Regions from separate parts of the Pediococcus damnosus genome, predicted to be linked through region 1. Evidence: riboswitches for the same ligand, from Rfam matches in the RefSeq annotation. Region 1 holds a riboswitch; the other holds the start of a gene.

Region 1 (4,222 bases):
TCATAATAACGGCATTATCGCCAATGACCACCTGATCACGAATGATCGCACCTGGTTCAATGCGGGCATTCACGTTCTTAGTATCCAACAATGGCACGGCGGTATTGCGACCATCGTTTTCAACCACGTAATCATCAATCACGGCCTTGTTTGCCTCAAGAAATGGCTTAACATCTGCCCAATCACCAAAAATGGTTCCAGCTTTTGTTTCTACAAAATTCTGAATACTAGCAGGAAAATCAAGTTTGGCTAAATCACCTTTCAAATATACTTTAACTGCTGTTTTCTTTTTAGAATTACTAATAAAATCAATAATTTTGCGTGCATCTAATTTTGCCATATCTTGAGCCTACCCTTCAAATTTCGTTGCTTTTCTACTTTAAGTTTGTTTAATTAAGCCAACTTTAAAACATTTTTCTCTTCTTACATTATATGGCATTCAAGTATCTAAATAAAATCTTGATCCAGACGAACTAAATCCTCGTAACTTTCCCGTTTAACCACCAGTTTAGACTGCCCATTTTCGACAAATACCACTGCTGGTCTTGGATTGCGATTATAATTTGAAGCCATTGAATACCCATAAGCGCCCGTTGCTAAAATCGCTAATGTATCGCCTGGTTGTGATTTTGGTAAAGCTTGCTTTTGAATCAGAATGTCGCCAGATTCACAATATTTACCGGCAATCCGCACTGTTTCTTCATTTTTATCACTTGCGCGATTAGCTAAAACAGCTTCATAGTCGGCCTGGTACAAAGCGGGACGGATGTTGTCACCCATGCCGCCATCCACCGTGACATATGGCAACAGTCCGGGGACATCTTTTCGGGATCCAATTGTATACAAGCTGTATCCAGCCGGACCAACAATTGAGCGGCCTGGTTCAATCCAGATTGCTGGCATTTTCAGATCACGTTGTCCAACCCGTTTTTGAACGGCCTTGATAATTGCATCCACGAACTTTTCAGGGGCAATCGGATCATCTTCCTTAGTATACCGAATCCCAAAGCCGCCCCCAACGTTTAGGACTTGTGTATCCAAATCAAATTTGTCATGCCAATCCGCAGCCAAATCTACTAACTTGTTGGCCGCCATCACAAAACCTTCGACCTCAAAAATTTGTGAACCAATATGAGTATGAATGCCGATCATCGTCATACGAGGATTGGTCAAAATTTGTTTTAGTGCCTCTTCAGCCTGTCCCGACTGAATATCAAAGCCAAACTTACTATCTTCTTGTCCAGTTTGATCATATTTATGCGTGTGCGCTGAAATTCCTGGTGTGATCCGAATCATGACGTTCATGGTTTGCTTTTTTTGTTCCAAGATCTCACTTAGCAACTCAATTTCATGAAAATTATCCACGATGACAACACCAATCTGATGTTCAACAGCCATTTCAAGTTCAGCGCGTGATTTGTTATTCCCATGAAAACTAATTTTATCCATTGGGAAACCGGCCTTGATCGCCGTATACAACTCCCCACCAGAAACAACATCGATATGGCCCTTCTCCTGGGCAACTACTTGAAACATCCCCACGGTCGCGAAAGCTTTGCTAGCATAACTGACTTCGTATTCAACCTGGTTTTCTTCAAAAACTTTATTAAAACGTCGAAATTGCTGACGAATTGCTGCCACGTCATAAGCAATTAAGGGTGTCCCGTACTGGTGAGCTAACTCAGTAGCATCGACGCCACCAATTGTTAAATGTCCCGCTACATTAATTTTGTTTGGTTCCAACTGCTCATCCATTAAATTTCCCCCGTAAAATTCTATTTTTTAAATAAAAAAAGGGATCTTTTTGTTTTGCGCAAACAAAAAGATCCCAGAATTAATTTTTCATTATTCTGTATCAATCGTCGATAGCGCCCCACAGCCGACATGTTTTGCTGTGACAGTCCGTAATCTCTTAAACTACGTCCCAGCATACTGAACTCCTATCCAAGCCCAGCGCTTCGGCAACCGTCCCTTTCACAAGTTTCTTTGTTTGATAGAAACTCCGCTCATTACTCATGTTGGTTGCAACCTCTTAAATTATTAAAAATTTTATAATACTTTTCACAGATAGTCAACCCTCCCGCTCAAAACCAAACTCAAAAAGAAATATTTTTATTGCTATTCAAAAATAAAATGCTAAAATTCACAATAACTAATCAAGTTCTAATAAAACTATTTTTTACTATTTTAGGGAGTGGCATAACTAATCATGAATGTTGTTAAATTTGGCGGAAGTTCTTTAGCGGACGGCGCTCATTTTCAAAAAGTCATCGACATTATCAAAGCAGATCCTAAGCGACAAGTCATTGTCGTTTCCGCACCAGGAAAACGATTTTCGGCCGATATCAAAGTAACTGATTTACTAATTAAATACGCCCAGGCCATTATTCATCATAAGGACGCAACTCCAGTGATCGAAAAAATTGCCAACCGTTATCAAACGATTGGTGAATTTTTTGAGCTACCGGCTAGACCTATCCAAAAAATCATTACTAAATTAAAATCCTTACCAAATGAATACTATCCAAGTAATGAGTACCTCATGGCCGCTTTTAAGGCCCATGGTGAGCGTTTAAATGCCATGCTGCTAACTAGTGTCCTAAATCATCTCAACGTCCCAGCGCGCTTTGTTGACCCGTTTGAAGCAGGAATCATTGTAACTGATGATCCTAGCGATGCAACCGTACGCCCCGAAACCTATGAAAATTTAGCTCACTTAAAATTTACTGATAAAAAACTCGTTTTCCCCGGCTTTTTTGGATTTACACCCAATGGGCAAATTGCTACTTTTTCAAGAGGTGGCTCGGATATTACCGGTGCCATTGTTGCCCGTGGCCTTCACGCTGATTTATACGAAAACTTTACAGATGTGAACGCCATTTACGCAGCTGATCCCAAAATCATTGCCCATCCGCAGGCCATTAAAAAAATGACCTATCGGGAAATGCGGGAACTTTCTTACGCCGGTTTCTCTGTATTTCATGATGAGGCCATTATTCCCGCTATTGAAGGCCAAGTGCCAATTAACGTAAAAAATACCAATCATCCCGAACTTCCAGGAACTCTGATCGTCCCTGAAGAAAATTTTCATCCGCAAAACACAATCACAGGGGTTGCCAGTTCCGAACGGTTTGCCGCTTTGTATTTACACCGTTATTTGCTTAACAAAGAAGTCGGTTTTACGCTGAAACTTCTCCAAATTTTGTATAAATATGATGTTTCTTACGAACATATGCCTTCAGGAATTGATGATTTAACCATCATTTTCGATAAGAATCAGTTAGATGACCAAACAATTCATGAAATGTGCTATGATATCCGCAATACCCTCCACCCTGATCAGCTTGATTGGATCGACGATTACGCCATTATTATGGTGGTTGGCGAAGGGATGCGTTCCCGAATTGGAACCATCGAAAATATCATTCGCCCGCTCGCCAAAAATGGGATCGGGGTTCACATGATTAATCAGGGTGCTTCACGAATTTCCATTATGTTGGGAACCAAACGTGCCGATGCCCACAAGGCGGTTAAACAAATTTACCAACAATTTTTCACAACCGAATCAACAAATGATGAAGGGAGCAAAATCCATGCAAATTGAGAAAGTTCATGGCTCAGAAAATCACTTTTTCTTGTTAGATCAAACCAAATTACAAACCAAGCTCTCTGATCAAGAACTGGTAGAGTTTACAAAAAAAATTGCCAATCCACAAACCGGAATCTTAGCTGGATCCGATGGCGTTTTAGTTATTGATCAAGCTACTCATGAAGGTGCCGTTGCCCAAATGCGAGTGATTAATGCCGATGGTAGTGAAGCGTCCATGTGTGGTAATGGTTTGCGAACTGTTTCTCGTTACCTGGCCCAAGAATTAAGCCTAGACCAATTTAAAGTCCAAACATTAAACGCGGATCTTCAAGTTAGCAAATCAGAAAGTTTTGCCCCCAACGTTCCGGCGTTTAGTGTTGAGATTTCTCCCGTTTCGTTTGCGGCTGAAAAATTACCATTTAAAAATTTAAATACTGACGAATTAATTGATCAAGCCGTTCCAGAATTTTTACCTAACCTTAAATTCACATCGCTGGCCGTTCCCAATCCACATCTAATTAGTTTTGTTTCTGCTGAAGAACTGGCTTCTGATGATTTGGGCAATCTTGGGAAACGATTAAACGCAAAAAATCCTTACTTTCCGGATGGCGTAAATGTTAGTTTTGCCCAGAT
Region 2 (4,222 bases), 730 kb from region 1:
CACAATAAGACAAATGATTGTAAAAATGAGACGTCTTCGCCGAGAACGGCGTGGACGGTTAGGCCGTTTGTTCTGGTTACCATTCTCCGATTCTTTATGCATTTCGGTTCGGGTTGGCGGAACGTTAAAGTGGTTGTGCAGCTCGGATCTTTTGGGTGTTTGGTCCTCATTCATTGATTTGCCTCCTGAAGCAATATAAAATAAAAGTCGATATCTACTTTAGCATAACCGATTAAGTAGCCATTAAATTGGATTTTATCTTGATTTAATCTTTTTTTAAACATCAAAATTATATCACATTTATAGGGCATTACGAAAACGCAAACAAAATTAAAGTTGTTTGACACGATTAGTTTTGATTAAAATTGCCTATCTAAGCAAGAAATCTGTTATCCTTTAATTAGATAAGCATTCGTTGGATCGGATGGTGGAGAGACCTGTGGATAAAAAAATTAAAACGCCGAGACTGAATTTACGACCTTTTGTGTCGGGAGATTTGTTTAAACTTCAAGAAATTGTTGAAAACAAAGAAATTGCTGATCAGGCAGGGTTTCGCGTTTCTAGCAGTTCGTTTGAGACCGATTTTTTTTTGCAGCAACTTATGCGGACAAATATTTGGGCCATCACTTTAAAACAAAGCGCAGCCGTTATTGGGAGCATTGGATTGTATTCAGTTAGTAATGAGCATCAGGAACGTGATTTTCAAAAATTTGAAATTGGCTATATGATGAATCAGGACTTTTGGGGTCAGGGTTATATGAAGGAAGCAGTTAGTTACCTTTTACAACAAGTTTTTCAAACGAATGGGGACTATGTTGTCTTGGCGAGTACTTACACGGAAAATAAACGTTCAAAACTTCTTTTAGAACACCTTGGGTTTAAGCAGACAGGGCAACATACCTTGCCAGTGAGCGTTTTGAACCCTGCACCGAAACAAGAAACTTATTATGAATTGACAGAACGAAGATTTAAAGAAGGCGGTAATTATGCAACTCACTAAAGGGTTTGAACAGGCAGCATGTATCATTGCGTTATTGTGCACGCAGGACCGGAGAATTCCATTAACGACGGCAGTTATTCATAAACGGTTAACAGGTTCGGAAACGTATCTCCGAAAGATAATGCGGAAGCTTGTGTTGGCAGGATTGGTTACTTCAATTCCAGGAAATAACGGTGGTTTTCGGCTGGCTAAAGATCCCAGCGAAATCTCATTATTAGATATTGTGGAAGCTAGTGAAGGGACCATTAAAACATATCCAGATATGGGATTCATTGAAAATATTTTTTCAGATGCCCGACCAATTGCCAAACGAGGCAAGAATGTTTTGAACAAAACGTTTCAAAATGCGGATAATTTGTGGCGAAACTATCTTAAACAACAAAGTTTAAGTGATATTCTGGTCCAAATTATGGGTGAACCAACTGTTCCCGGAATTGATTGGAATGGGTCAGACGCAGAGTTACAAGCAAATTTTTTGGAACTAAATAAAAAAATCGAAAATGCCGAATCCAATCTAAATGATGATTAGGTGTTGTCAGAGTAAGTATGCTTGTATATAATTAAATCATATCGAAAGAAGAGGTTGCCAAATTCATAAGTAACAACTCAAAGATGATAAAGCATCTATGAAGAGTTGTGAAAGGGGAGTTGGCCGAAATTTGATGGTACTTTTTCACCTTTGGGTTGGGCCCTGGTTTAACAAGTCAGGGACTGTCGTAATGTTTGTAGAACATTACGGGGCGCTATCTACGATTTGACTGAGAAATTTATCGGAAGTCTTTTTGTATGGCGATTTGTTATACAAAAGGGCTTTTTTTGTTGGTTAAAAATAAGATTGGCCGAGACCTTTTCTAATTCGAGAATCAAGGGGGAAACAGGTTTATGGCAGCAAAAGAGAATCACAGCATCGATCGCTCATTGAAAACACGACATATTTCAATGATTGCACTCGGTGGGAGTATTGGAACCGGATTGTTTGTGGCAAGTGGATCAGCAATTTCACAAGCAGGTCCTGGTGGGGCCTTATTGGCATATGTCGCAATGGGAATTATGGTCTATTTCTTGATGACCAGTTTAGGTGAAATGGCCACGTATATGCCCGTTTCAGGATCATTTGCAACGTATTCAACGAAATACGTGGATCCCGCATTGGGATTTGCGATGGGGTGGAATTATTGGTTTAACTGGGCCATTACATTGGCCGTGGATATCAGTACCGTTTCAATTGTTATGAAGTTTTGGCTACCAAATGTTCCGGGGTGGATCTGGAGTGTAGTAGCGTTAGTACTAATCTTTTCAGTAAACGCCCTCACGGTAAAAGCCTTTGGTGAAACTGAATATTGGATGGCCTTAATTAAAGTTATTACCGTTATTATTTTCCTGATTGTTGGGGTGGCAGTTATTTTTGGAATCATGGGCGGCCACGCAACCTATTTAAATAATTTCACGTATAAAAAAGCACCGTTTGTCGGTGGGATCCCTATGATTCTTAGTGTATTTGTTGTCGCTGGGTTCTCATTTCAAGGGACTGAATTAATTGGAATTACAGCTGGAGAATCAGAAACACCAGAAGAAAGTGTTCCTAAGGCCATTAACCAAGTGTTCTGGCGAATTATCTTGTTCTATATTTTGGCAATTTTTGTGATTGCCTGTATTATTCCGTATACCAGTCCTGATTTATTGGGATCTTCAGCAAGTGACGTTAAGATTAGTCCCTTTACCTTGGTCTTTCAACGCGCTGGTTTGGCTGGGGCGGCCAGTGTTATGAACGCTGTTATTTTAACATCGGTGATTTCATCGGCAAACTCGGGGATGTATGCGTCGACTAGAATGCTCTACTCACTGGCACTGGAAGGGTATGCGCCAAAAACATTTAGTTTAACCACTAACCGAGGAATTCCATTGATGGCGTTACTTGGGACTACCGTTGTTGGTGCACTTACCTTTATTTCTAGCATTGCGGGTCCACATATTTATATGTGGTTAGTTGCTGCTAGTGGTTTAACTGGATTTATCGCCTGGTTAGGAATTGCCATCTCGCATTTCCGTTTCCGTCGCGCGTTTATTAAACAGGGACATAAGGTGGAAGAGCTGCGGTATCATGCAAAATGGTTCCCGTTTGGCCCAATTTTTGCCTTTATAATCTGTATCTTAGTTATTGCTGGGCAGGATCTTCACTCATTTGCGACATTTAACTGGAAAGCAATTGGGATTAGCTACATCAGTGTGCCAATCTTTATTGTGTTGTATGTATTTTATAAAGTTAAATACCATACTCATGTGATTCCTTTGGACGAAGTTGATTTAACGCAACCTGATTTTATTTTAAAGGCTCGAAAAGCTAAGAAATAAGTGTATAATTCAAGATGCTGTAATAAAAATAAACTAGGCTAATCGGGGAATTTTTAAACTATATATTGTTTTTGAATCTGTTCATGCTACAATATATAGTATTAAAAGATGAATAAAGGGGTATTTCGAATGATTGCATTGTCAGGTCCAATTGGAGCAGGGAAAACAACGTTAACGGAAATTTTATCACGACATTTAGGTACAAAAGGTTATTATGAATCAGTTGATGACAACCAAATCTTGCCGCTTTTTTATAAAGATCCCAAGCGCTATGCGTTTTTGCTGCAAATTTACTTTTTGAATCGTCGTTTAGATGGAATCAAAGAAGCTTTTCAAACTAAAAATAGTGTGATGGATCGTTCAATTTATGAAGATTCACTTCTTTTTCATTTAAATGCCGATTTAGGCCGCGCAACCAAGACAGAAGTACAAATTTATGATTCTTTGTTAACCAATATGATGGAAGAATTACCAGAAACTCATTACAAAAAGAATCCCGATTTATTGATTGATATTAATATTTCGTTTGACACGATGTTGACACGGATTAAAAAACGCGGTCGTTCCTATGAACAAATTGATAATGACCCAAGTTTGTATGAGTATTATCAAGATTTGAACCAACGCTATGTTGAGTGGTATGACAATTATAATGAAAGTCCCAAGATTCAGATCGATGGGGATCAGTTTGATTTTGTTGAGGATCCTAAGGCTCGCGACAAAGTCATTCAAATTGTGGATAAAAAAATTGCCGAGATTTAGTTGTTTGTTGACCTATTTTCGGGTATGATGGGATTAAATAATAAACGTAAAGCCTTTTTTAAGTAGATTTAAAGCGAGATAGAATTAGTGAAAGCTATCAATCGAAAC

What was found. Region 1 has a riboswitch for lysine ahead of lysA (diaminopimelate decarboxylase). Riboswitches for the same ligand answer to the same signal wherever they lie in the genome.
Region 2: another riboswitch for lysine. It lies ahead of ADU73_RS01510 (amino acid permease); the one in region 1 lies ahead of lysA (diaminopimelate decarboxylase).

What each region holds. Positions count from the first base shown of each region.
Region 1 is NZ_CP012294.1:1,699,079-1,703,300, reverse strand. It holds gene dapD (2,3,4,5-tetrahydropyridine-2,6-dicarboxylate N-acetyltransferase) at 1-340, opposite strand, end outside; gene lysA (diaminopimelate decarboxylase) at 448-1,755, opposite strand; lysine riboswitch at 1,859-2,042, opposite strand; gene ADU73_RS07880 (aspartate kinase) at 2,210-3,604, shown strand; gene dapF (diaminopimelate epimerase) at 3,594-4,222, shown strand, end outside.
Region 2 is NZ_CP012294.1:307,359-311,580, reverse strand. It holds gene ADU73_RS01525 (LCP family protein) at 1-174, opposite strand, end outside; gene ADU73_RS01520 (GNAT family N-acetyltransferase) at 440-1,000, shown strand; gene ADU73_RS01515 (Rrf2 family transcriptional regulator) at 987-1,529, shown strand; lysine riboswitch at 1,570-1,754, shown strand; gene ADU73_RS01510 (amino acid permease) at 1,883-3,352, shown strand; gene ADU73_RS01505 (deoxynucleoside kinase) at 3,482-4,114, shown strand.